4 regions of the Streptomyces sp. NPDC049687 genome follow, and region 2 is predicted to be linked to each of the others. Evidence: riboswitches for the same ligand, from Rfam matches in the RefSeq annotation. Region 2 holds a riboswitch; each other region holds the start of a gene.
What was found. Region 2 has a riboswitch for cyclic di-AMP ahead of ACIBVL_RS19170 (transglycosylase SLT domain-containing protein). Riboswitches for the same ligand answer to the same signal wherever they lie in the genome.

Region 1: linked by a shared signal. The riboswitch ahead of ACIBVL_RS22135 (transglycosylase family protein) and the one ahead of ACIBVL_RS19170 (transglycosylase SLT domain-containing protein) in region 2 are both predicted to bind cyclic di-AMP.
Region 3: linked by a shared signal. The riboswitch ahead of ACIBVL_RS14295 (M23 family metallopeptidase) and the one ahead of ACIBVL_RS19170 (transglycosylase SLT domain-containing protein) in region 2 are both predicted to bind cyclic di-AMP.
Region 4: linked by a shared signal. The riboswitch ahead of ACIBVL_RS18085 (NlpC/P60 family protein) and the one ahead of ACIBVL_RS19170 (transglycosylase SLT domain-containing protein) in region 2 are both predicted to bind cyclic di-AMP.

What each region holds. Positions count from the first base shown of each region.
Region 1 covers NZ_JBITLN010000007.1:95,007-100,776, forward strand. The annotation lists gene eno (phosphopyruvate hydratase) at 1-986, opposite strand, end outside; gene ACIBVL_RS22135 (transglycosylase family protein) at 1,301-2,002, opposite strand; cyclic di-AMP (ydaO/yuaA leader) riboswitch at 2,006-2,175, opposite strand; gene ACIBVL_RS22140 (transglycosylase family protein) at 2,381-3,370, opposite strand; gene ACIBVL_RS22145 (cytochrome P450) at 3,590-4,864, opposite strand; gene ACIBVL_RS22150 (hypothetical protein) at 4,861-4,995, opposite strand; gene ACIBVL_RS22155 (nucleoside triphosphate pyrophosphohydrolase) at 5,024-5,770, opposite strand, start outside.
Region 2 covers NZ_JBITLN010000005.1:454,659-460,428, reverse strand. The annotation lists gene ACIBVL_RS19185 (GNAT family N-acetyltransferase) at 1-801, opposite strand, end outside; gene ACIBVL_RS19180 (calcium-binding protein) at 977-2,071, opposite strand; gene ACIBVL_RS19175 (HAD family hydrolase) at 2,358-3,182, shown strand; gene ACIBVL_RS19170 (transglycosylase SLT domain-containing protein) at 3,205-3,687, opposite strand; cyclic di-AMP (ydaO/yuaA leader) riboswitch at 3,691-3,917, opposite strand; gene ACIBVL_RS19165 (polyprenyl synthetase family protein) at 4,320-5,330, shown strand; gene ACIBVL_RS19160 (outer membrane lipoprotein carrier protein LolA) at 5,572-5,770, shown strand, end outside.
Region 3 covers NZ_JBITLN010000003.1:926,455-932,224, reverse strand. The annotation lists gene ACIBVL_RS14305 (PrsW family intramembrane metalloprotease) at 1-1,126, shown strand, start outside; gene ACIBVL_RS14300 (aldo/keto reductase) at 1,138-2,082, opposite strand; gene ACIBVL_RS14295 (M23 family metallopeptidase) at 2,168-3,199, opposite strand; cyclic di-AMP (ydaO/yuaA leader) riboswitch at 3,207-3,374, opposite strand; tRNA gene ACIBVL_RS14290 (tRNA-Met) at 3,608-3,681, opposite strand; gene ACIBVL_RS14285 (dihydrofolate reductase family protein) at 3,729-4,859, opposite strand; gene ACIBVL_RS14280 (MarR family winged helix-turn-helix transcriptional regulator) at 4,929-5,447, shown strand; gene ribA (GTP cyclohydrolase II) at 5,564-5,770, shown strand, end outside.
Region 4 covers NZ_JBITLN010000005.1:228,134-233,903, reverse strand. The annotation lists gene ACIBVL_RS18095 (hypothetical protein) at 62-415, shown strand; gene ACIBVL_RS18090 (tellurite resistance/C4-dicarboxylate transporter family protein) at 393-1,379, opposite strand; gene ACIBVL_RS18085 (NlpC/P60 family protein) at 1,620-2,768, opposite strand; cyclic di-AMP (ydaO/yuaA leader) riboswitch at 2,776-2,949, opposite strand; gene pcrA (DNA helicase PcrA) at 3,183-5,672, shown strand; gene ACIBVL_RS18075 (M23 family metallopeptidase) at 5,731-5,770, opposite strand, start outside.

The DNA.
Region 1 (5,770 bases), on a different contig from region 2:
CCCTCCTCGATGCCGCGGGCGAGGCGCTCGGGGTTGGTGACGAACAGGTCGTCGCCGACGAGCTGGACCTTGTCGCCGAGCTTGTCGGTGATGACCTTCCAGCCGGCCCAGTCGTCCTCGAACAGCGGGTCCTCGATGGAGACGAGCGGATAGGCCGCCACGAGCTCCTCGTAGTACTCCGTCATCTCGGCGGCGGAGCGCTCCTTGCCCTCGAAGAGGTACTTGCCGTCCTTGTAGAACTCGGAGGCGGCGACGTCGAGCGCCAGGGCGATCTGCTCGCCGGGCGCGTAGCCGGCTTCCTTGACGGCCTCGAGGATGAGGTCGAGGGCCTCACGGTTGGAGCCGAGGTTCGGGGCGAAGCCGCCCTCGTCGCCGAGGCCGGTGGACAGGCCGCGGCCCTTCAGCACCTTCTTGAGGGTGTGGTAGACCTCGGTGCCCCAGCGCAGCGCCTCGGAGAAGGACTCCGCGCCGATCGGGGCGATCATGAACTCCTGGATGTCCACGTTGGAGTCGGCGTGCGAGCCGCCGTTCAGGATGTTCATCATCGGCACCGGCAGCAGGTGCGCGTTGGGGCCGCCCAGGTAGCGGAAGAGCGGGAGGTCGCTGGCCTCGGAGGCGGCGTGGGCGACGGCGAGGGAGACGCCGAGGATGGCGTTGGCGCCGAGGGAGCCCTTGTTGTCGGTGGCGTCCAGGTCGAACATGGCCTGGTCGATCAGGCGCTGCTCGGTGGCGTCGTAGCCGACCAGCTCCGGGCCGATCTGCTCGATGACGGCGAGGACGGCCTTCTCGACACCCTTGCCCTGGTAGCGGTTGGGGTCACCGTCGCGGAGCTCGATGGCCTCGAAGGCGCCCGTGGAGGCGCCGGACGGGACGGCGGCACGACCCGTGCTGCCGTCGTCGAGGCCGACCTCGACCTCGACCGTGGGGTTGCCTCGGGAGTCCAGGATTTCCCGGGCTACGACGACGTCGATGGACGGCACGAGCATCTCCTTCTTGGGATGTGACGCTGGTTGTGCGGGGCCACGTGGGCCTTGCGACTAGAGCCTAACCGTCTTCGGGGCGTCGGCAGCCGACCGACCGTCCCGTGGACAGACAGACGGTACACATTGTTTCTGGCCGGAACAAAGACCGTCCAGGGAGAGCCGGCGAACAGAGGGCAAAGAAAACCCCGCCCCGGTGCGTACGGGGGAACACGCACCGGGGCGGGGAGCTCGTGGGGACGGGGGGGGTGTCCCTCACGAGGTCTTCAGTGTGCGGGGCCGACCTGTGGGGGTGCTGTGGCCTCGCTGGGAGCAGGGTGTCACTTCAGGTGCAGTTGCTGGCCCGGGTAGATGAGGTCGGCGACCTCGACGATGTCCTTGTTCAGCTGGAACAGCTTCTGCCAGCCGCCCTTGACGTCGTGCTTCTCGGCGATGGAGCTGAGGGTGTCGCCCTTGACGACCTTGTACTCGCCGTCACCCTTCTTGACCTTCTTGCCGGTCGGAGTGGTGACCGTCTTCTGGCTCTTGGGGGCGGCCGGGCGCTCGGCGGAGCGGGAGGCGCCCTGCTGCTCGGTCGAACGCGTGGTGGTGCCGCTGCTCGACGAGGAGGAGCCGCCGGAGCCCGACGAGGCGCTGCCGCCGTCGTAGGAGGCGCTGGACAGACCCTTGCCGCAGACCGGCCAGGCGCCCTTGCCCTGGGAGGCGAGGACCTTCTCGGCGACGGCGATCTGCTGCGACTTGCTGGCCTGGTTGGCCTGGGCGGCGTACTGGGTGCCGCCGTACGCGGCCCAGGTGGAGGCGGAGAACTGGAGGCCGCCGTAGTAGCCGTTGCCGGTGTTGATGGACCAGTTGCCGCCGGACTCGCACTGGGCGACCGCGTCCCACTCGGAGGCGGTGGCGGCGGAGGCGTTGCCGGCCGCCATCAGCGGGGCGGCGATGGCGACACCGGTGACACCGGCGAGCGCGGCGGCCCGGGTGGCCTTGGACGGACGACGGTGCTTGCCCTTGCCGGAAAACAGCATGGTGGATCCCCTCACCGACGCCTGCGAGGTGAGCTGTCGGGTTCGGGCCGGTTGAGTTGCCCGGCCGCACACCTCACGGTGCGCGGCTTCACCCCGAGCCGGTTCCGGCGGTCAACCACCGGGCCCGGCACTTACCTTGGGTCCCCCGCTCCTGCCTACGGCGCTTGACGCGACGACTGTTCCCGGGCTGCCGCTGGCAGGATTCGGCGTTGCGACGGCCGGGGCTCGGATTGCCGAGCGGTCCTGACCGTAGACACGCGATCCGCCGAATTTCAAAGACGATCAGGGCTTCTGAGACTCATCCCACACTTTCGCCAAACCGGACATTCGGCGCGAAATGGGGCGTGAACTCCTGGCCGTTTTCGGCGTGTTCCCGCCCTATTGGATGCCTGTGTCGAGGGTCTGACCGGGGACGATGGCGCTCGGATCGGCGCCGATGAGGTCCCTGTTCTCGGCGTAGAGCGCGCGCCATCCGCCGTCGAGGTCAAGGGAGTCGGCGATGGAGGCGAGCGTGTCGCCCTCCTGCACCGTGTAGGTGCTCACCGCGTGACGGCCGGAGGAGGTGGTGGAGGTGTCCGCCGCCAGGGTCTCGTCGGCGGTGGCGCCGCGATGACGGCCCGAGCCGAGGGAGCCGGTGTCGACGAGGCTCCAAGAACCCTCACCCTGGGCGGAATTGTCCGAGTCATCCACTTCTGGGATTACCGTGGGCGAGACGTCCTTCGGCCCCGCACTCCCCTGGTCGCCGGTGGAGGAGTCCGATTTGCCGGACTCGTTCGCAGCCGAGGAGGAAGGGGACGAAGTGGACTCGGGGGATGAACTCGGCGCATTCCCTGGCGAGTCGGAGGTGCCGGCGTCCGAGCCGTCGGAGGCACCGGATCCGCTCGAGCTGCCGGAGTCGGAGGACGCCCCCTTGGAAAGGTCGGACAATCCGGATGACACGGACGAGTCGGACTCGCCGTCCGCCACTCCGGTGTCGACGTCCAGCGCGCCGTTCTCCTTGGTGAGTCCGGACGTCAGCCCGCAGGTGCCCCAGGCGCCGACGCCCTCCTTCTCGAGGAGCTTCTGGGCGACGGCTATCTGCTGGTTACGGCTGGCCAGATCGGGGCTCGCGGCATAGTCGAGTCCGCCGTACGTCTCCCATTCCTTCTGCGTGAGGCTCAGGCCGCCGTACTCGCCGTCACCCTCGTCGGCACTCCAGGAGCCGCCGGTCTCGCACTGCGCCACCTTGTCCCACACCGTGCCGTCGGCAGCGCTCGCGCCGCCCGCGGCGAACAGCGGGATGGCGATGGCCGAGCCGGTCACTCCGGCCGCGACGAGGAGCGCCGGGGCCTGGCGGGGGCGACGGTGACGACCGTTCCCGGAGAGCATGCGGGGGCCTTTCTCTGGACAGCAGCAACCGGCGCGGCGGGCGGTGCGAGCACACGGGTTCGCCGCGCTGACGAGTGAACGTATCGGCAGACGATCACTTGTCACAAGTTAATGCCGCGCAGATCACGTGAAGATCACAGGCTTGAGGATCGGTCACCTTTACTCCGCCGGATGGTCACAGTTCGACTGACATACCGTCAGGTATCGGTCGGCGATCGATCAGCTACGGGCTGGAGCGAACTCCACGGGCAGTGTGCGCAGTCCGCGCATGATGAGCCCGCCGCGCCACCTCAACTCCGCCGGATCGGCGGCGAGTCGGAGGTCGGGGAGGCGGGTGAGGAGGGTGGCGAGGGCGGTCTGGCCCTCCAGACGGGCGAGGGGGGCGCCGAGACAGTAGTGGATGCCGTGGCCGTAGCCGAGGTGCTGGTTGTCGCGGCGGGAGAGGTCGAGGGTGTCGGGGTCGGCGAAACGTGCGGGGTCGCGGTCGGCGGCGGCGAGGACGACGAGGACGGGGTCGCCCTGGGCGATGTGCTGCCCGCCGATGGTGAGCGGCCGGGTCGCGAAGCGCCAGGTGGCGAGTTCGACGGGGCCGTCATAGCGGAGGAGTTCCTCCACGCCGGTCTCCAGGAGGCCGCGGTCGCCCGCTGCCAGGGCCTGCTGGAGCCGATTGCGCTGACCGGGGTGGGTGAGGAGGGCATAGGTGCCGTTGCCGATCAGATTGACGGTCGTCTCGAAGCCGGCGAACAGAAGGATGAAGGCCATGGCGGCGGCTTCGTTCTCGGTGAGGTGCTCGCCGTGGTCCGAGGCGCGGATGAGACCGGAGATGAGGTCCTCACCGGGGGCGGGGTGTTGAGGGAGTTCCGCGCGCTTGCGATGGATGAGCTCCAGCAGATAACCGCGCATCTTCTTCACGGACCGCGCGACCCCGCCCCTCGGCCCTCCCCCGTGCCGGATCATCATGCCCGCCCAGTCCCGGAATTCGTCCTGGTCCTCGCGGGGGACACCGAGGAGGTCGCAGATGGCGTAGATGGGGAGGGGGAAGGCGAAGTCGTGGATGAGGTCCGCCTCGCCCTCGCCCGCGAACCGGTCGATGAGGTGGTCCGTCAACTCCTGCACCCGGGGCGCGAACTCGGCGACCCTGCGCGGCGTGAACGCCTTGCTGACAAGCCGACGGAGCCTGGTGTGGTCCGGCGGATCGATGTTGAGCAGATGCGTCATCAACTCGGCCTTGCGCTCGCCGGGGATGCCGGTCTTGCCCTTGGCGTGGGCGGGCTCGTCGTGATGCGCGGGGTTCTTGGAGAGCCGCTGGTCGGCGAGGGCCTGTTTCGCGTCGGTGTAGCGGGTGACCAGCCACGCCTCCACCCCACTGGGCAGCCGCGTCCTGCGCACCGGGGCATGCTCGCGGAGCCAGGCGTAGGCGGGGTAGGGGTTGGTCGCGAACTCCCAGGTGAAGAGGTCGGGGGCAGTGCCGGGTGGGGTGGGGTTGCTGGTCACTCCTCGACGGTAGCCGGGTTTTCGGGGAGGACTTCGCCAAGGGCGCTGAGCCGGCCGGCCGCGGGCTCCCAGCCGGCTTCCGCGGCCTCGGCGAGCCAGTGTTCGGCCCGGGTGAGGAGGATCGCGCTCACGACCAGCAGCCCATGAGCCCCCACCGTGCTAACCCGCCACCCCCTCCACCCCCCGAATCGTGTCCCGGTAGGCCCGGGCCGCGGCGCGCAGGGCCGCCTCCGGGTCGGTGCCCTCCGCCTCGGCCCGGGTGGCCAGTGCGAGGAGCTCGTAGCCGATCCCCTCCGCCGCCGGCAGCGGCACCTCCAGGCCCGCCGATCTCACTCTCGACGCCAGCTTCGACGCCAGCGCCAGGCCCGGCTGGTGGAGAGGTACGCCGTCCGTCACCGACTCGCGGCGTTTCTCGACCGCCTTGGTGCGGAGCCAGTGGGCCTTGACCTCTTCCGGGGTCGTGGCCGTGGCGTCGCCGAAGACGTGGGGGTGGCGGTGGATGAGTTTGGTGACGATCGTGGCCGCCACGTCGTCGATCGAGAAGGGGGAGTCGGGGTCCTCCTCGGCTATGCGGGCGTGGAAGACGACCTGGAGGAGGACGTCGCCCAGTTCCTCGCGGAGTTCGTCGCGGTCGCCGTCCTCGATGGCCTCGACGAGTTCGTATGCCTCTTCGATGCCGTACTTGGCGAGGCCCTTGTGGGTCTGCTGGGAGGACCAGGGACACTCCCGCCGGATGCGGTCCATGACCTGGATCAGGTCGAGGAGGCGGGCGCCCGGGAGGTCGTAGGAGGCGGGAAGGAGTTCCAGCTCGGGCATCGAGACGCGGCCCGAGCCGGCCAGGCGGGCCAGGCCGTCCGTCAGGGCCGGTTCGCCCTCGCCGGTCGCCACGATCACCACCGTGTGGCC
Region 2 (5,770 bases):
GTACTTCGAGAGCTCGGTGTCGTACGACGGGAACCAGCACGCCAGGACGGTCGCCGACCGCAGCCCGAAGTGCGCGGCGATCGGCTTGTCGCCGGCGTAGAGGACGGACAGCGTGCCGGAGCACTCCGGCGCGCGCGTCTCGCGGAGCGTGTGCACGAGCCGGGTGATCCAGTCCTGGGCGAACCGGTCCCGGCGGCCGGTCCTGCGGTACTGCGCCGACTTCCACGCCATGAGCGTGCGCAGCGCGGCCGGGTCGCGTTCGTCGAAGACGAACCGCAGCTCGCCGACCTGGCGGCCGAGCCTGCGCTCCTTGGCCAGGGTCGTCTTCAGGAACTTCGGCGACTGGGCGCGCAGGACGGACTCGTACGTCTCGTAGCCCTTCTCCACGTCGATGACGTAGGCGGTGTACTCCGCCGCAGCGTGCCGCACGAACAGCCCCTGTTCCGCCTCCAGGTTGTCGAAGGCGAAGCTGGACAGGGAAGCGGCCCGCATCAGTTCCTCGGCGTTCAGTCCGAGGCCCGGGGCCAGTACGGCACCCTGCGCGTCCGAGACGCCGTACGCGAGGGCCTGGCCCTGGCCGAGCGGCCCACGCTCATGGGGCAGGAAGCCGACCGGCTCGCGCCCCTGGTACACCACCGCAACCCGTGCGCGCGACCGTACGCGGCCCACGGCGTCGGTGAACTCCGGTTCCATGAACGGGTTGCGCGGCGCGGTCGACGCGGCACGCAGCGCGCGCCACCGCTCCCGTTCCCCCTCGCCGAGATCCTCCGGCCTCAGCACACGGATACGCCCACTGCTCAACCTGACCCCCCGATCAAGTCCCCCCTGGACACAGGGACGGTACCGCCCCAGACCGGGCGTGCGGTAGGTAGCGGAGCATGTTGTTGCCAATCGGTGCAGAGGCCTTTAACCGGTCTTAACCCGGCGATGCGGGAGAAAGCCGTTTCGCCGGTCGGATCGCTCAGTCGTCGGCGGTTCAGATCTCGCAGGCGATCTCGATGTCGAACCCCGCCTCACCGTCGCAGTCGTCCGTGCCGCTGCTGCCGTTGAGGAAGTCGGGGGCGGGTCCGCCCCGGAGGACGTCGTCACCGGCGCCCGCGTGGAGGGAGTCGGAGCCGCCGGCGCCGGGGACGCTCTGGCCGTTCTGGTCGACGTTGTCGCCGAACAGCTGGTCGTCGCCGCCGCGCCCCTGGATGACGTCACGTCCGGCGGTCGCCCCGGTGGAGTCGCCCAGGGAGCTGTCGCCGACCAGGAGGAACTCGCCCGACTCGCCCCCGGTGATCCGGTCGTCGCCGGAGCCGGTGGCGGTGCCCCAGGCGGCGGAGTGGTCGCCGGTCGCGATCGTGCCGCCGTCCGCGCCGAGGTCCAGGACGTCGTCGCCGCCGGCGCCGCTCGCGTCGCCCAGGATCGAGATGCTGTCGCCGGTCGCGTCGCCGAAGGGCCCGGGACCCTCCAGGAGGATGTCGTCGCCGGCCCCCGAGACGTCGTAGAAGCCCACGGAGTCCCCGATGAGGCCGTCGTCGCCGTCGTCGCCCTGGAGCAGGTCGTTCGCGCCGCCGGAGGCGATGTCGCCCCTGCCGTCACCGATCAGGGTGTCGTCGTCGGGGCCGCCGGAGAGGAAGTCGGCCGAGGCGCCGGTGGCGGTGCCCTGCTGCGCGTGGTTGTCGCCGACCAGGCTGTCGCTCCCGGCGCCGCCGAACAGCCGGTCCTCGCCGGTGAGACCGAGGGCGGGCCCGGTCGTGCGGTAGGTGTCGCCGTCCAGGGCGTCGTCGCCGTCGCCGCCGTCGAGGGAGTCGTTGCCCGGACCGCCGACGAGACGGTCGTCCCCGCCGAGACCGCAGATCAGGTCGTTGCCGCCGAGGCCGTCGAGGACGTCTGCGCCCGGGGTGCCGATGATCACGTCAGGGCCGGGCGTCCCGGTGGTGCCCGTGGTCGTCGCCGGCCGCCCGAAACAGGTCGGCGCCTGCGCGACGGCCCGCGACGTCCCCGTCCCGGTCAGGACGCTCGCCCCGAGAACGGTGATACCGCAGGTCAGAGCAGTCAGGCGGGTTCTGTGACGATTCTCCGGCATGGCTGCTCCAAGGGCGGCGTCGTGGGGTGACGCGTTATCCCTTCCAGGGCCGACCCCCGAGCCGGCATGACGAAAGGATTTTCATCCTTTCGGTGGCCGCCCTGTCTCAGAGGATGCCGGGGCGTGCTCCGGGACGCGGTGGCCGACCGCTTCGACCCCTGGGAACTCCCGCGATAACTCCCGCTATCGGTCAACAAAGGAAGGGGAGTTGACACAAGAGGACCGGACTCCGACCTGGTCCGGTGCGCGTCGAGTCCGGCGGGTGCGGGATCCGTATTCTCTGATCATGGCCGCACCCACCGCATATGCCGAGCGCACCGCGTACTCCCTCATCGCCACCGACCTGGACGGAACGCTGCTGCGCGGCGACGACACGTTCTCCGACCGGTCGCTCGACGCGCTCGCGCGGGTGGCGGCCGCCGGCGCACGCCACCTGGTCGTGACGGGCCGGCCGGCGCCCCGCGTACGCCCCTTGCTCGACCGCCTGCACAGCAGGGGGCTCGCGGTGTGCGGGCAGGGCGCGCAGTTGTACGACGTCGGCGCGGACCGTCTGCTGTGGTCGGTCACCCTGGACCGGGAACTCGCGGAGACCGCTCTCGAGAAGATCGAGGCCGAGGTCGGCCTGGTCTACGCGGCCGTCGACCAGGACGGCGTCGACGGGCTGACGCTCATCGAGCCGGGCTACCGCATGCCGCACCCCACCCTGCCGGCCCTGCGCGTGGAGCGGCGCGACGACCTGTGGTGCGAGCCGATCAGCAAGGTGCTGCTGCGCCATCCCACCCTGTCGGACGACGAGTTGGCGGTGACGGCCCGAGCGGTGGTCGGTTCGCTCGCCACGGTCACCATGTCGGGGCCGGGCACGGTGGAGCTCCAGCCGTGCGGGATCACCAAGGCGACGGGGCTGGCGCTGGCCGCCGAGCATCTGGGCCTCAGGCCCGAGGACACCCTCGCCTTCGGGGACATGCCCAACGACATCCCCATGTTCGACTGGGCCGCCCGCGGGGTCGCGATGGCCAACGCCCATCCGGAGCTCAAGGCGGTGGCCGACGAGGTGACGACGTCGAACGAGGACGACGGCGTGGCCATCGTCCTCGAACGTCTCTATCCGTGACAACCCCGGCAGGGGACGGGGATCAGTACGCGCCGAACACGTTGTCGATCGAGCCGTACCGGGCGGCCGCGTAGTTGCAGGAGGCGGTGAGGTTCGCGACCGGGTCGAACGGGTCCCACGACGTGCCGGACACGTGGTACGCGTTGAAGGTCGGGTCGATGATCTGCAGCAGGCCCTTGGACGGGGTGCCGGCGGCCGCGTTGGAGTCCCAGAGGTTGATCGCGGCCGGGTTGCCCGAGGACTCCCTGATGACGTTGCGGTAGATGCCGTTGTAGGTGCCCGGGATCCCGTGCTGCGCCATGACCTGGAGGGACGCCCGGATCCAGCCGTCGAGGTTGTTGGCGTAGCCGAGGCTGGTGGCGGTGGCGACGGCCGGGGTCGCGGCGGAGGCGGTGGTCGCCCCGATGAGCGGGAGGGCGAGCACGGTGACGCCGGTGGCGGCGACGGCGAGCTTGCGGGCAAGGCGGGCACGGTGGGTGCGGCGGGGCTGAGCGGCAGCAGGCATGGCGAAGTTCCTCTCCGTCGCCTGCGAGGTGAGCTGTCGGGTTCGGGCGGGAGCTGCCCGGCCGCGCCCTCCTGGACGCGACTTCACCCCGAGCCGTCCCGGTATGTCCTGGGCATGTCCAGAAACATGTCCAGGGTCGTCCGGTGCGGCGACTTACCTGGTTCCCCCGCTCCTGCCGTGGTGTTCTCGGTGGGTGTGCGGGCGGTGGCAGGATTCGGCGTCCGCCCGACAGGCCGGGAACGTATGCGAGAGCACATGTCCGGAACAAGTGGCGGATGCACGGTTAAGCCCTATTGACCTTGATCTATGGCCTATGAGGCGCTTGATCCTTTGTTGTTGCAAAGCCTCAACTCGCTTGCATGGCGCGAGGAATCGGAGCGCGGTGAAGGGGAACCCGCCTTTCGGGGGAGTGAGCCAATTCACCGGCATTCACAAGAGGTGCTAATCGGGCAATAACCTCAACGGGTTATTAAGGGGGTGTCAGTGAGAAGGCACCCGGTTACAGGCCCGGCTGTAACCGTGGGGGCTGGCGGTGATCGAAACATGACCGGATACGCTGACTTGAGTGAGCGCAGAGACCTATCGACAAACCGCGTAGTCGGCAGTAGACACCAGCAGACAGGAGACACCTCGTGACCGTCGTCGAGCCGTTCGGGCTGAGCGTGCGGGACCAGGCTCTGGAAGCCGATGTCCAGGCCGGATTGGCGGCTGTCGAGGAAGGCTTGCTCGAGGCCACCAAGAGTGAGGTGCCGTTCATCACCGAGGCGGCCCAGCACCTGCTGCGGGCCGGCGGGAAGCGGTTCCGCCCGCTGCTGGTGATGCTCGCGGCGCGGTTCGGTGACCCGTACGCGCCCGGGGTCGTCCCGTCGGCCGTCGTGGTGGAGCTCACCCATCTGGCGACCCTGTACCACGACGACGTGATGGACGAGGCGGCCGTGCGGCGCGGGGTGCCCAGCGCGAACGCCCGCTGGGGAAACTCGCTCGCCGTCCTCACCGGCGACTTCCTCTTCGCGCGCGCCTCGCACATCCTGGCCGACCTCGGCCCGGAGGCGGTGCGGGTGCAGGCGGAGGCGTTCGAGCGGCTGGTCACCGGTCAGATCCTGGAGACGGCGGGCCCGGTCGACGGCCGCGACCCGGTCGAGCACTACCTCGACGTCCTCGGCGGCAAGACCGGCTCCCTGGTGGCGGTGTCGTGCCGCTTCGGCGCGATGATGTCGGGCGCCGACGAGACGGTGGTGGACGTGCTGACCCAGTACGGGGAGCGGCTGGGCGTCGCCTTCCAGCTGGCCGACGACGTCCTCGACATCGCCTCCGACTCCCACGAGTCGGGCAAGACGCCCGGCACGGACCTGCGCGAGGGCGTCCCCACCCTGCCGGTGCTGCGGCTGCGGGAGCGCGCGGCCCAGCAGTCGCTGCCCGAGGACGTCGCCCTGTGCGAGCTTCTCGACTCCGACCTCAGCGACGACGCGAGGCTCGCCGAAGCGGTGGCCGCGCTGCGCACCCACCCGGCGCTGGAACAGGCCCGCCGGGACACCGTCCGCTACGCCGAGGAGGCGCGGGCCGCGCTGGCGCCCCTCGCGGAGTGCGACGCGAAGGCCGCGCTGATGGGGCTCTGCGACGCGGTGGTCCACCGCGCCGGCTGAGCCCGGGGGGACGGACCCTGGGCTACCCCTACGGGTCGCAGGGGGCTGTCGGAACTCCATGTCATACCGCAGGCGTACGCGGAGTTGAGTCCGTGGGGTGACGCTTCGTCGTGTGTCATTTGGTCAGATGGGAACCACGGAAAACACCACTCCTCACCGATTCGGGTGAGAATGGCGGCACCGGGTGGGGACGTTCAACGCGAGCTGACCAGCCGCCGCCGACGACGGAGGTAAGGCACACATGGCACCGAACGCATCCGACGACAGCCTGAGCGCCGGGGAGACGGACGACCTGCGCGTCGGGCGGCGCAAGGCCGTGCGGTACGTCGTCCCGGTCACCGTGATCGGAGTCGCCGCGGCGACGATAGGCCTGGTCCCGGCGCTCGCCGACGCGGGCGACCCCGACCTGCCGAAGATCACCGCACCACAGCTCCTCGACA
Region 3 (5,770 bases), on a different contig from region 2:
CTTCGCCTGGGGCGCCTGCGCGGCCGCGCTGATCGCGATCGTCGCGAACAGTTTCGCCACCAAGTGGATAGCCACGGCGACCGCCGATCCGTCCAGCGCGGACACCCTCGGGGCGACCGTCATAGCGCCCATCGTCGAGGAGTCCGCCAAGGCCGCCGCGATCCTCCTCGTCTTCCTCTTCCGCAGACGGGACTTCACCGGGCTCGTCGACGGGGTGGTCATCGCCGGGATCACCGCCACCGGCTTCGCCTTCACCGAGAACATCCTGTACCTCGGCACCGCGTTCGGCACCGACCAGCTCACCGGGGACAGCGGCATCGCCTCCGTCACCGTCGCGACCTTCTTCGTGCGCGTCATCATGTCGCCGTTCGCGCACCCCCTGTTCACCGTCCTGACCGGCCTCGGCTTCGGTTTCGCCGCGCGCGCCGGCGACCACCAGCACGTGCGGCGCGTCCTGGTCCCGCTGTGCGGGCTGCTCCTCGCGATGGGCATGCACGCCCTGTGGAACGGCTCCTCGACCTTCGGCGAGTTCGGGTTCTTCGCGGTGTACGCGGCGTTCATGGTGCCCGCGTTCGGGCTGCTGACCTGGCTGGTGGTGTGGACCAGGCAGCGTGAGCTGCGCACGGTCCGCGAGGAGCTGCCCGCCTACGCGGCCGCCGGCTGGGTCACCCCGGCCGAGCCGTACGCGCTCGGCTCGATGCGGGCCCGACGGCTGGCCCGTGAGTACGCCAAACGGCATCTGGGCCGCCCGGCGGCGCGAGCGGTGGCCGAGTACGAGGCCTACGCGACCTCCCTGGCGTTCCTGCGGCACCGGGGGCGCAGCGGGCGGGCGAGCGCCGACTTCGTCGTACGGGAGCGGGAGTTGCTGAACGAGCTGTGGCGGCGCAAGGACGTCGCCCGGCCCGCGCTGGATCACGCCGCCCGGATGACGGCTCCGCCGCTACGGGTGGCGGTGCCCGCCGGGCCCTGGCCGGTCTACGGGGGCTACGGGTACGGCCAGGGGCACGGCCAGGGGCACGGCCAGGGGCACGCCCCCGGGTACGCGTACCCGGCGGGGCAGGCGTACGGCTACGGCTACGGGTATCCCGCGGGGTCGTATCCCGTCGCCAACCCCTACCAGGGGTAGCCGGGGGTGGCTCAGGCCGAGGCCCGCGTCAGCCTCCCGGTCTCCTCCTCCGTCAGCTCCAGCTCCGCCACCCCCAGCAGGGCCGGCAGCTGGTCGACCGTGCGCGCGGAGGCGATCGGCGCGGCCACCGTCGGCTGGGCGGCGAGCCAGGCCAGGGCGACCGTGGCGACCTCGGTGTCGTGGGCCCGGGCGATCTCGTCCAGGGCGGTGAGGACCTGCCGGCCCCGCTCGGATTCGAGGTGCTTGGCGGCGCCCGGGGACCGCGGGCTCCGCACCGTCGTACCGGGCCGGTACTTGCCGGTGAGGAAGCCGGAGGCGAGAGCGGAGTAGGGGACCGCGGCGAGCCCGGCGCGGGCGGCGAGCTCCTGGAGGGGGCCCTCGTAGGTGTCGCGGGAGACCAGGTTGTAGTGCGGCTGGAGGGCGACGTAGCGGGCCAGGCCCTCGCGGTCGGAGAACTGCAGGGACTCCTGGAGGCGTTCGGGCGAGATGTTGGAGGCGGCGATGTGCCGCACCTTGCCCGCCCTCACCAGTTCGTCGAGGGCGCCGATGATCTCCTCGACCGGCACCTCGGGCTTGTCGAAGTGGGTGTAGTACAGGTCGATGCGGTCCGTGCCGAGGCGGCGGAGTGAGGCGTCGGCGGCCGCCTTGATGTTGGCGGCGGTCAGGCCCGGGAAGTCGGGGTGCTGGCTGACCTTGGTGGCGATGACGACGTCGTCGCGGTTGCCGCTCTTCTTCAGCCACCTGCCGATGAGGGTCTCGGACTCGCCGCCGCTGTTGCCCTCGACCCACGAGGAGTAGGAGTCGGCGGTGTCGACGAAGTTGCCGCCGGCGGCCGCGTAGGCGTCGAGGACGGCGAAGGATGCCGTCTCGTCGGCGGTCCAGCCGAAGACGTTGCCGCCGAGGGACAGGGGGAAGACCTCGAGGTCGGAGGAGCCGAGCTTGCGCAGAGAAGTCATGTCCTACGTCAACAACGGCCTCGCAGCGGCCCATTCCGGAGCTTGCACGAAGAAGCTGTGAACGGAACCGCTCCGACGGGGTCTCTCAGGGATTGAGGCCCTTGCTGCGCAGCCAGGCCATCGGGTCGATGCCGGTGGCGCTGCCGCCGGGGTGGACCTCGAGGTGGAGGTGCGCGCCGGTCACGTTGCCGGTGGCGCCCACGCGGCCGATCACATCACCGGTGGCGACCTTCTGGCCGACGCTGACGCTGATCGACGACTGGTGGCAGAACCACAGCTCGGTGCCGTCGTCCAGGGTGAGGATGGTGCGGTAGCCGTAGGAGCCGGCCCAGCCCGCCTCGGTGATGGTGCCGCTGTGGACGGCCTTGATGAGGGTGCCGGTGGGTGCGGCGAAGTCCAGGCCGGTGTGGTAGCCGGAGGACCAGAGGGAGCCGGCCTGACCGAAGGTCGAGGTGATGGTGTACGAGGAGGTCGGCAGCGTGTACTGCTTGGCCAGCTCGGCCAGGCGCGCGGCCTCGGCCTTCTCCTTGGCGGCCTGCGCGGCCTTCTCCTTCGCGGCGGCGGCCTTGGCCTCCGCCTCCTCCTCGGCCTTGGCCACGGCGGCGGCCTCCGCCTTGGCCGCGGCGGCCTCGGCGAGGGCCTGGGCCTTGGAGGCGACCTGGGTCTGCTGCGACTCGGCCTGCGCCATGATCCGGCTGCGCAGCGCCTCACCGGCGTCGGCCGTGCTCTGGTCACCGGAGTCGGCCTCGGTGCCGAGACTGACGAGGGCCGGCGCGGTGTCCTGGGCGGGGTCGTCGTCGGAGATGAGGGAACCCACGCCCGGCAGGTCGGGCATGGAGAGGGAGACCGGGGCCTTGCCGGTGTTGGCGCTGGCCATGCCGCCCGCGCTGACGGCGGCGATCACGCCGACGCCGAGGACCGTGGAGCTGCGGGCGAACCCGCCGCCGCGCTGCTTGGCGACCCGGTGCTTGCCCCGGACCGGACGAATGGACTCCTCGGTGGGGTTCCATTCCTCCCAGGGGCCCTCGTCGGTGCGGTAGCTGCCGTAGCCGAAGGTCTCGGAGGAGTGCCGGCTCGGTACGAACGGGGCTTCTGGGGCAGGCCGGTTGGACGCCACGCGGGCGCACTCCTTTCCTTCCGTCGCCTACCGGGTTAGCTGACGGGTTCGGAGCGGGAAGGTCTCCTACGCGCGTAAACCGTTCGTGACTCTGCGAGTTCACGGCGGCTTCCGCGTGATTCACCCCAAGGTGGTGGTTCCCCGGTTCCCTTGCGGGATTCGGCGCGTGCGCACGGAGCCGACTCTTGTGACGGCTGGGACGACCGCGCTGCGTTATCGAACGTTAATAGACCCGGGGGCGGCTTTCCAAGCTCTTCTGCTTGATCAACAACATTTTTGGCCTGGACTTTCGCCGCCAAGAGCGGTGAAAAACGGGCGAGTTGGACGAGTCCACAGCAGAGGCACAGTCACCGGACAAGAAAAAACCGAGGGGCGGAACCCTTATGGATTCCGCCTCTCGGCCTTCAGTAGCGGGGACAGGATTTGAACCTGCGACCTCTGGGTTATGAGCCCAGCGAGCTACCGAGCTGCTCCACCCCGCGTCGGTGAACACCACTGTACGCCATCAGCGGGACGGAAAGCACATCGGTTATCCGAGCAGGTGCCGGTTCGGCTCCTGCGCCTGCTCCGCGTACTCCGGGAGGACCACCACGCCGGCACCCTCGGCGGTCAGGAGACCGTTGCCGTCGGCGGCCGTCACGAAGGTGTCCGGCTCCTGCCAGGCGGTGACCACCCGGCGCACGCCTGCGTCGAGGATGAGGCGGGCGCAGGGGCGGGGACGGGAGGAGCGGCGGGCGCAGGGCTCCAGGCTGCTGTAGACGGTGGCGCCGGCCAGGCGGGGGTCGGCGGGGTCGAGTTTCGCGAGGGCGGCCTCCTCGGCGTGGACGACCGGGTCGCCGGCCTCGCGGGAGTGGCCGCGCGCCAGTTCCGTCCCGTCGGCGGCCACAATCACCGCGCCGACACTGAAGGCGGTCCGCGAGGGCGGGCACAGGGCGGCGAGCTCGCAGGCCAGGGCCAGCCAGCGGCGGTCGGCGGCGGCGGGGAGCGGGCCGGTGCCGGGTGCGGTGGGCTCGTAGCGCATGAGGACCACGTCCTCGATCCGCCGGGTCTCGGTCAGGCGCAGCCGTCCGCCCTGGTAGGCGCCGGGGCCGAAGAGCCGGGGCGCGTCCGGGTCGCCGACGAGGAGGGGGGCGAGGACGAGCTGGAGTTCGTCGGCGAGGCCCTGCTGGAGCAGCTGGGTGTGGATCGTGCCGCCGCCCTCGACCATCAGCCGGCGGACGCCGTACCCGTCGTGGAGGTGTTCGAGGAGCCGACGCCAGTCCAGCTCGGGGCCGAGGGGGACGACGTCCGCGGCGATGCCGATGGCGCGGGCCCGCTCGGCGCCCTTCTCCGTCGTGAGGACGACCTTGTCGCCGCCGGTGTGCCAGAAGTTCGCGGCCGGGTCGAGGTCGCCGGAGCCGCTGACGGTGACCTTGAGGGGGTACGGCGGCTGTCCGACCGCGACGCGGGCGGCGCGGCGGGCGGCGGAGTTCACCAGCAGGCGGGGGTTGTCGGCACGGATGGTGCCGGCGCCGATGAGGATCGCGTCGACGGAGGCCCGTACCTCGTCGACGCGGTCGAAGTCGGCGGGGCTGGAGAGGAGCAGACGTTCGGGGGTGGTGTCGTCCAGGTAGCCGTCGAGGGAGACGGCGGCGGACAGGAGGACGTACGGGTACGGCATCGACGCGGCTCTCTCGGGGATGACGACGGGGGTTCTTGGTTCAAGTTTGAAACAACCTACACTGGGCGCATGACGACCCGCTGGCTCACTCCCGAGGAGCAGCGCGCCTGGCGCGCGTACGTCGCCGGCTACCTCCTCGTGGAGGACGCGATCGACCGGCAACTCCAGCAGGAGGCCGGCATGCCCCATCTGTACTACTCCATCTTGGCGAACCTCTCCGAGACACCGGAGCGACGGCTGCGGATGACCGATCTCGCGGCGACGCTGAAGATCACCCGCAGCCGGCTGACGTACGCGGTGACGCGGCTGGAGAAGGACGGGCTGCTGCGGCGCGAGGACTGCCGCTGGGACAAGCGCGGAAGCGTCGCCGTCCTGACGGAGGAGGGCATGGCGGTCCTGGAGCGCCTGGCTCCGGGCCATGTCGACACGGTCCGCGCCGCTCTCTTCGACCGGCTCACCTCCGAGCAGGTGCGGCAGCTGGAGGAGATCTTCACGCAGGTGGCGCGGGGGTTCCAGGACGACGGCGAGGCGGCACCCGAGGAACTGCCGTGGCGGCGGCGCTCCTCGCCCTGCTCCGGGACCTCGTGAGCCGGGCCACAAACCAGTTGCTTCAAATTTAAAGCATAGGGTAGGGTCTCGCTCGACACGCTGCTTCAAATCTGAAGCAGATGTCCGCACCGCCCCACTCGCCCCGGGAGACCCGCATGCCCGACACCCCTGCCGCCACCCAGCGCGCCCGCGTCCGGGTACCGCTGCGCTTCCACGACGGCTACTCCGTCGACGCCGAGGTCGTCACCTTCCACGGCCTGGCAGACGGACAGGAGCACGTCGCCGTCGTCCTCGGCGAACCGGCCCCCGGCACCGTCCCGCTGGTCCGGCTGCACTCCGAGTGCCTCACGGGCGACGTCTTC
Region 4 (5,770 bases), 230 kb from region 2:
CGATCACGTATGCGGGGCCGGTGTCGGGTGGCCGGAGCGGGGCTGATTAGCATCCGGGCTCATGGACGTACTCATCCATCTTTTCGTCGGCCTGCACATCATCGGCATCGCCGCGCTCCTCGGTGGCTTCCTCACACAGATGAAGGCGATGGGTCAGGGCACGGCCCGTTTCGTTCCCGCGATGCTGCACGGCGCGGCGACGATGCTGGTCACCGGGGTGATCCTGGTGGGCCTCAACCAGGCGGACGACCAGCCCGTCAACAACATCAAGATCGGCGTGAAGCTGGCGCTGCTGATCGTGATCCTCGGCCTGGTCTATGTGAAGCGGGACGACGAGAAGGTGGAGAAGCCCCTGTTCGGCCTGGTCGGCCTGCTGACCGTGGCGAACGTCTTCATCGCGGTCCTGTGGACCTGACCCGAGCGCCGGCCGCCGCCGACGCCACGGCCAGCCAGGCCGCCACCGCGACCCACAGCAGCACCTCCCCGGGCCCCTTCAGCCAGGGCACGCGCAGGGCGGCGGCGACGGCCGACGTCGCCACCGCCGTCATCCCCATCGGGAACACCGTCGCCCACCGCCGCACGTCGTAGCGCGGTCGCGGACGGAGTACCTCCGCGACGAGCAGAACGGCGTACCAGCACAGCGCGAGCACCAGCAGCGCGGCGGTCACCACCCGCAGAACGCCCCTGTCGTCGGCGCTCCACAGGTAGAGCTCCCCGCGGTCGGCGGTGATGAGACTCGCCCCCGCGAGCGCCGAGACGGCCGGCGCCCCGCCCGCAACCCACTGGTCCCCGGCGCCCTCGGTCAGTTGCCGCCAGTCGAACAGGGCCGGCATCGGCACGTAGAGCAGCAGCCCCAGCCAGAACAGCACCAGCGCGGTGTGCGCCGGCCAGGCCACCGCCTCCGCCTTGGCGAGCGTCGCGCCCAGCACCGCGAGCCCCTGGGTGGCCACGCAGCACAGGAACACGTCCCCGCGCATCCGCCCCAGGTGCCCCACCACGTGCCGTACGACATGCCGTACGACTCCTGCCATCAGCACCGGCCAGAGCACCGCCGACAGGGCCAGCAACGCCCAGGCGAGGCTCTGCCGGCCGAGCGCCGAGACCCGCGTGCCGAGCACGGTCGTGGCGGCCACGGCGGTCAGTCCGCCCGGCGCACCCGCCTCCGCCGACCACCGCTCGCGCTCCCGCACCAGCCGTACGACGAAGTCCGCGCCCAGCGCCACCCAGGCGGCGCCCGCCAGCGCCAGGGCGACGCGGGACAGGACGCCGTACCCGGCCGACTGCAGTCCGACCGACAGGATGCCGGTCGCCAGCACGGCGGCGCCGGCCGCCGGCGGACGCTGCGCCCACCGGGCGCGACGGGAGGAGGAGCCGGGCATGGGGCCGATGCTAGTGCCGCGGCAGGGCAGGCAACGTTCGCCCCGTCGCGACGCCCGGCACGCTCCCCCAGAGGGGGCGCCCCCACCCGCCGTGGCGAGCGGCTCGTTGCGGGGGGGGCACACGCGGGCCGTACGCGCGCGTAGCTACAGAAAACGGCCCACGCGCGTGCGTGGCCGGCGCGCCCGCCTCGGCCGGGTGCACCGCGCGGGCGCCTCGGGCCGGTCGTGCCGACCGGTGCCTCAGGCCGGGCGGACCACGCTGTGGATGCCCGACTCGCCGTCGTAGTAGATCGACTCCTCGCGGACGTACGCGCCCGGCTTCGGGGCGTGGATCATCATGCCGTTGCCGATGTAGATGCCGACGTGGCTGACGTCGTCGTAGAAGAAGACCAGGTCGCCGGGCTGGGCGTCGGCGAGGGAGACGGTGGTGCCGGCGTTCACCTGGTCGTAGGTGGTGCGCGGGAGGGTGACGCCCGCCGCCTTCCAGGCGGCCTGCGTGAGGCCGGAACAGTCGTAGGAGTCGGGGCCGGTCGCGCCCCAGACGTACGGCTTGCCGATCTGTGCGCGGGCGAAGGCGAGGGCCTTCTGGGCCTTGGTGGCGTACGAGGAGTCCGTCGTGGACGACGAGGAGCCGGCGGTCCCCGAGGAGTCGGCGCTCTGCTGCTGGGCGGTCTGTTCGGCGGCCTGCTGCCGGGCGAGCTCCGCCGCCTGGCGCGCGGCCTCCTCCTGCTTCTGCTTCTCGATCTCCGCCAGCCGCGCCTTCTCCTGGGCGGTCAGCTGCGACAGCAGCTCGCGCGCCGCGCTGAGCTTCTTCTGGACGGTCGCCTTGGCGGTCTTCAGGTCGCTCTGCGTGTCGGTGAGCGTGGCGAGGCTCTCGGCGGCCTCCTGCCGCTTCTTCATCGTCGCCGACTGCTCGGTGACGTAGTCGTCGACCGCGCCCTTCTGGCGGTCGGTCAGCCGACTCATCAGCTGCGTCCGGTCGAAGTAGTCCTGCGGGGAGTCCGCGAGCAGGAAGGTCGCCGTGTCGGGCGCGGAGGAGCCGGTGCGGTACTGGGCGGCGGCGAAGGAACCCAGCTCCTCACGTGCCTCGTTGAGTTTCTGGGTGCGCTGGGCCACGTCGTCCAGGAGGCCGTCCACACGCTTGCGCTGCTTGGTCGTCTGCTCCTTGGCGGCGTTGTACTTCTCGGTCGCCGACTCCGCCTGGCGGTAGAGGTCGTCGACCTTCTTCTCGACCTCCTCCAGGCTCGGCCTGCCGTCGTCGGACGGGGCGGCGTTCGCCGACTGGGAGAGCAGGGCCACGGACGTGAGGGCGGCGGTGGCGAGAGCGGGGGTGCGTATGCCTGCCACGCGTGTGCCCGGGAAGCGCGGCTTGCGGTGCTGCGACGCCAAGAGAGGCGACTCCTTCCATCGTCCGCCTACCGGGTTAGCTGTCGGGTTCGGGCGGATGGTTCGGAAGGGCGCCCTACGGCCCGTCCCGGGAGGGGAGGCGGGCCGATTCACCCCAGGGGTTCGGTGGGTCCCCGGCTCCGGCTGCCGCACAGGGGCGCACCGGACTCGGCGGAGGCCGTGCGGCCCGGCGAGGTTCGCCGGTGGGGATCCGTAGGGCCTGCCCGGCACGGTAGCCAACTGGTGTGGCCCCTGTGAAGGTTGATGGGCGATATGCCCGGTACATTTTCGTTACCTTGAGCAAAGCCCGTACGCGGGGTCACGTGCTGTGATAGGGCCGCCTCGGAAGGTGAGGGCGGGGGATGTTCCCGGGACGGCGTCCGCGTTGTCGGTGGGGCACCCTAGACTCGGAGAGCGATGAGCAGCCTCTTTGACGACAGCTTCCTGGCGGACCTCCAGGGCCCCCGCGGCCACGGGGAGGAACCCCCGCCACCGCCCGAGGACGATCACACTCCGGAATCGGTTCCGGACGATCTGTTCGGCGGGAAGTTCGACGTGCCACCGGACCGGGACGCCTACTATCGCGACGGCGCCGCGCGCCCGGCGATCGACACGGCGGCACTCCTCGAGGGGCTGAACGACAACCAGCGCGCGGCCGTCGTCCACGCCGGCACCCCCCTGCTCATCGTCGCCGGCGCCGGCTCCGGCAAGACGCGCGTGCTCACCCACCGCATCGCCCACCTCCTCGCCGAGCGCGGCGTGCACCCGGGCCAGATCCTCGCGATCACCTTCACCAACAAGGCCGCGGGTGAGATGAAGGAGCGCGTCGAGCAGCTCGTCGGCCCGCGCGCGAACGCGATGTGGGTGATGACCTTCCACAGCGCGTGCGTGCGCATCCTGCGCAGGGAGAGCAAGAAGCTGGGCTTCACCTCCTCCTTCTCGATCTACGACGCCGCCGACTCCAAGCGCCTGATGGCCCTGGTCTGCCGCGACCTCGACCTCGACCCCAAGCGCTTTCCGCCGAAGTCCTTCAGTGCCAAGATCAGCAACCTGAAGAACGAGCTGATCGACGAGGAGGACTTCGCCGCCCAGGCCACCGACGGCTTCGAGAAGACCCTCGCCCAGGCCTACGCCATGTACCAGTCGCGGCTGCGCGAGGCGAACGCCCTCGACTTCGACGACCTGATCATGACGACGGTCAATCTGCTGCGCGCCTTCCCGGACGTCGCCGAGCACTACCGCCGCCGCTTCCGGCACGTCCTGGTCGACGAGTACCAGGACACCAACCACGCCCAGTACGCCCTGGTCAGGGAGCTGGTCGGCACCTCCGAGCACCCGGTCGACGTACCGCCCGGCGACTACGACGTGCCACCCGCCGAGCTGTGCGTCGTGGGTGACGCCGACCAGTCGATCTACGCCTTCCGGGGCGCCACGATCCGCAACATCCTCCAGTTCGAGGAGGACTACCCGGACGCGACGACGATCCTCCTCGAGCAGAACTACCGCTCGACGCAGACCATTCTGAGCGCGGCCAACGCGGTCATCGAGCGCAATGAGTCCCGCCGCCCCAAGAACCTGTGGACCAACGCGGGCGCGGGCGCGCGCATCACCGGCTATGTCGCCGACACCGAGCACGACGAGGCCCAGTTCGTCGCCGACGAGATAGACCGCCTCACGGACGCGGGCGACGCCAAGGCCGGCGATGTCGCCGTCTTCTACCGCACCAACGCCCAGTCCCGTGTCTTCGAAGAGGTCTTCATCCGCGTCGGCCTGCCGTACAAGGTCGTCGGCGGTGTCCGCTTCTACGAGCGCAAGGAGGTCCGGGACGTCCTGGCCTACCTGCGTGTCCTCGCCAACCCGGAGGACTCCGTCCCGCTGCGCCGGATCCTCAACGTCCCCAAGCGCGGCATCGGCGACCGCGCCGAGGCGATGATCGACGCCCTCTCGCAGCGGGAGAAGATCAGCTTCGCGCAGGCGCTGAAGCGCGTCGACGAGGCGTACGGCATGGCCGCGCGGTCGACGAACGCCGTGAAGCGGTTCAACGCGCTGATGGAGGAACTCCGTACGATCGTCGAGTCCGGCGCGGGCCCCGCGACCGTGCTGGAGGCCGTGCTGGAACGCACCGGCTACCTCGCCGAGTTGCAGGCCTCCACCGACCCGCAGGACGAGACGCGGATCGAGAACCTCCAGGAACTCGCCGCCGTGGCCCTGGAGTTCGAGCAGGAGTCCGGCGAGGGCGAGACGTCCGGCTCACTCGCCGACTTCCTGGAGAGGGTCGCGCTCGTCGCCGACTCCGACCAGATCCCCGACGAGGACGAGGACGGCTCCGGCGTCATCACCCTGATGACCCTGCACACCGCCAAGGGCCTGGAGTTCCCGGTCGTCTTCCTCACCGGCATGGAGGACGGCGTGTTCCCGCACATGCGCGCCCTCGGCCAGGCCAAGGAACTGGAGGAGGAGCGCCGGCTCGCGTACGTGGGCATCACGCGCGCGCGGGAACGGCTGTATCTCACCCGTTCGTCGCTGCGCAGTGCCTGGGGGCAGCCGTCGTACAACCCGCCCTCCCGGTTCCTGGAGGAGATCCCGGCGACGCATGTGGACTGGAAGCGGACCGGGGCGACCGCGCCCGTGTCCTCCGGTCCGGTCTCCGGGGTGGCGGCCTCGCTGTCCTCGTCCCGCTCGCGCTCCTCGGCCGCCGGTGCCTCCGGGTTCGCGACGCGCCGGGCGGCGGCGGAGAAGCCGGTGGTCTCGCTGGCCGTCGGCGACCGCGTCACGCACGACCAGTTCGGGCTCGGCACGGTGGTCGGAGTGAAGGGCACGGGAGCGAACGCGGAGGCGACGATCGACTTCGGCGACACCAAGCCCAAGCGGCTGCTGCTGCGGTACGCACCGGTGGAGAAGCTGTAGCCGCACGAGGGGAGCCCCCGCTCGCGCAACGGGGGCTCAGGGTGCGGCGGTCGCGGTGCTACGTCGGGTCGAGCCCGTGGCTGCGCAGCCACGGCAGC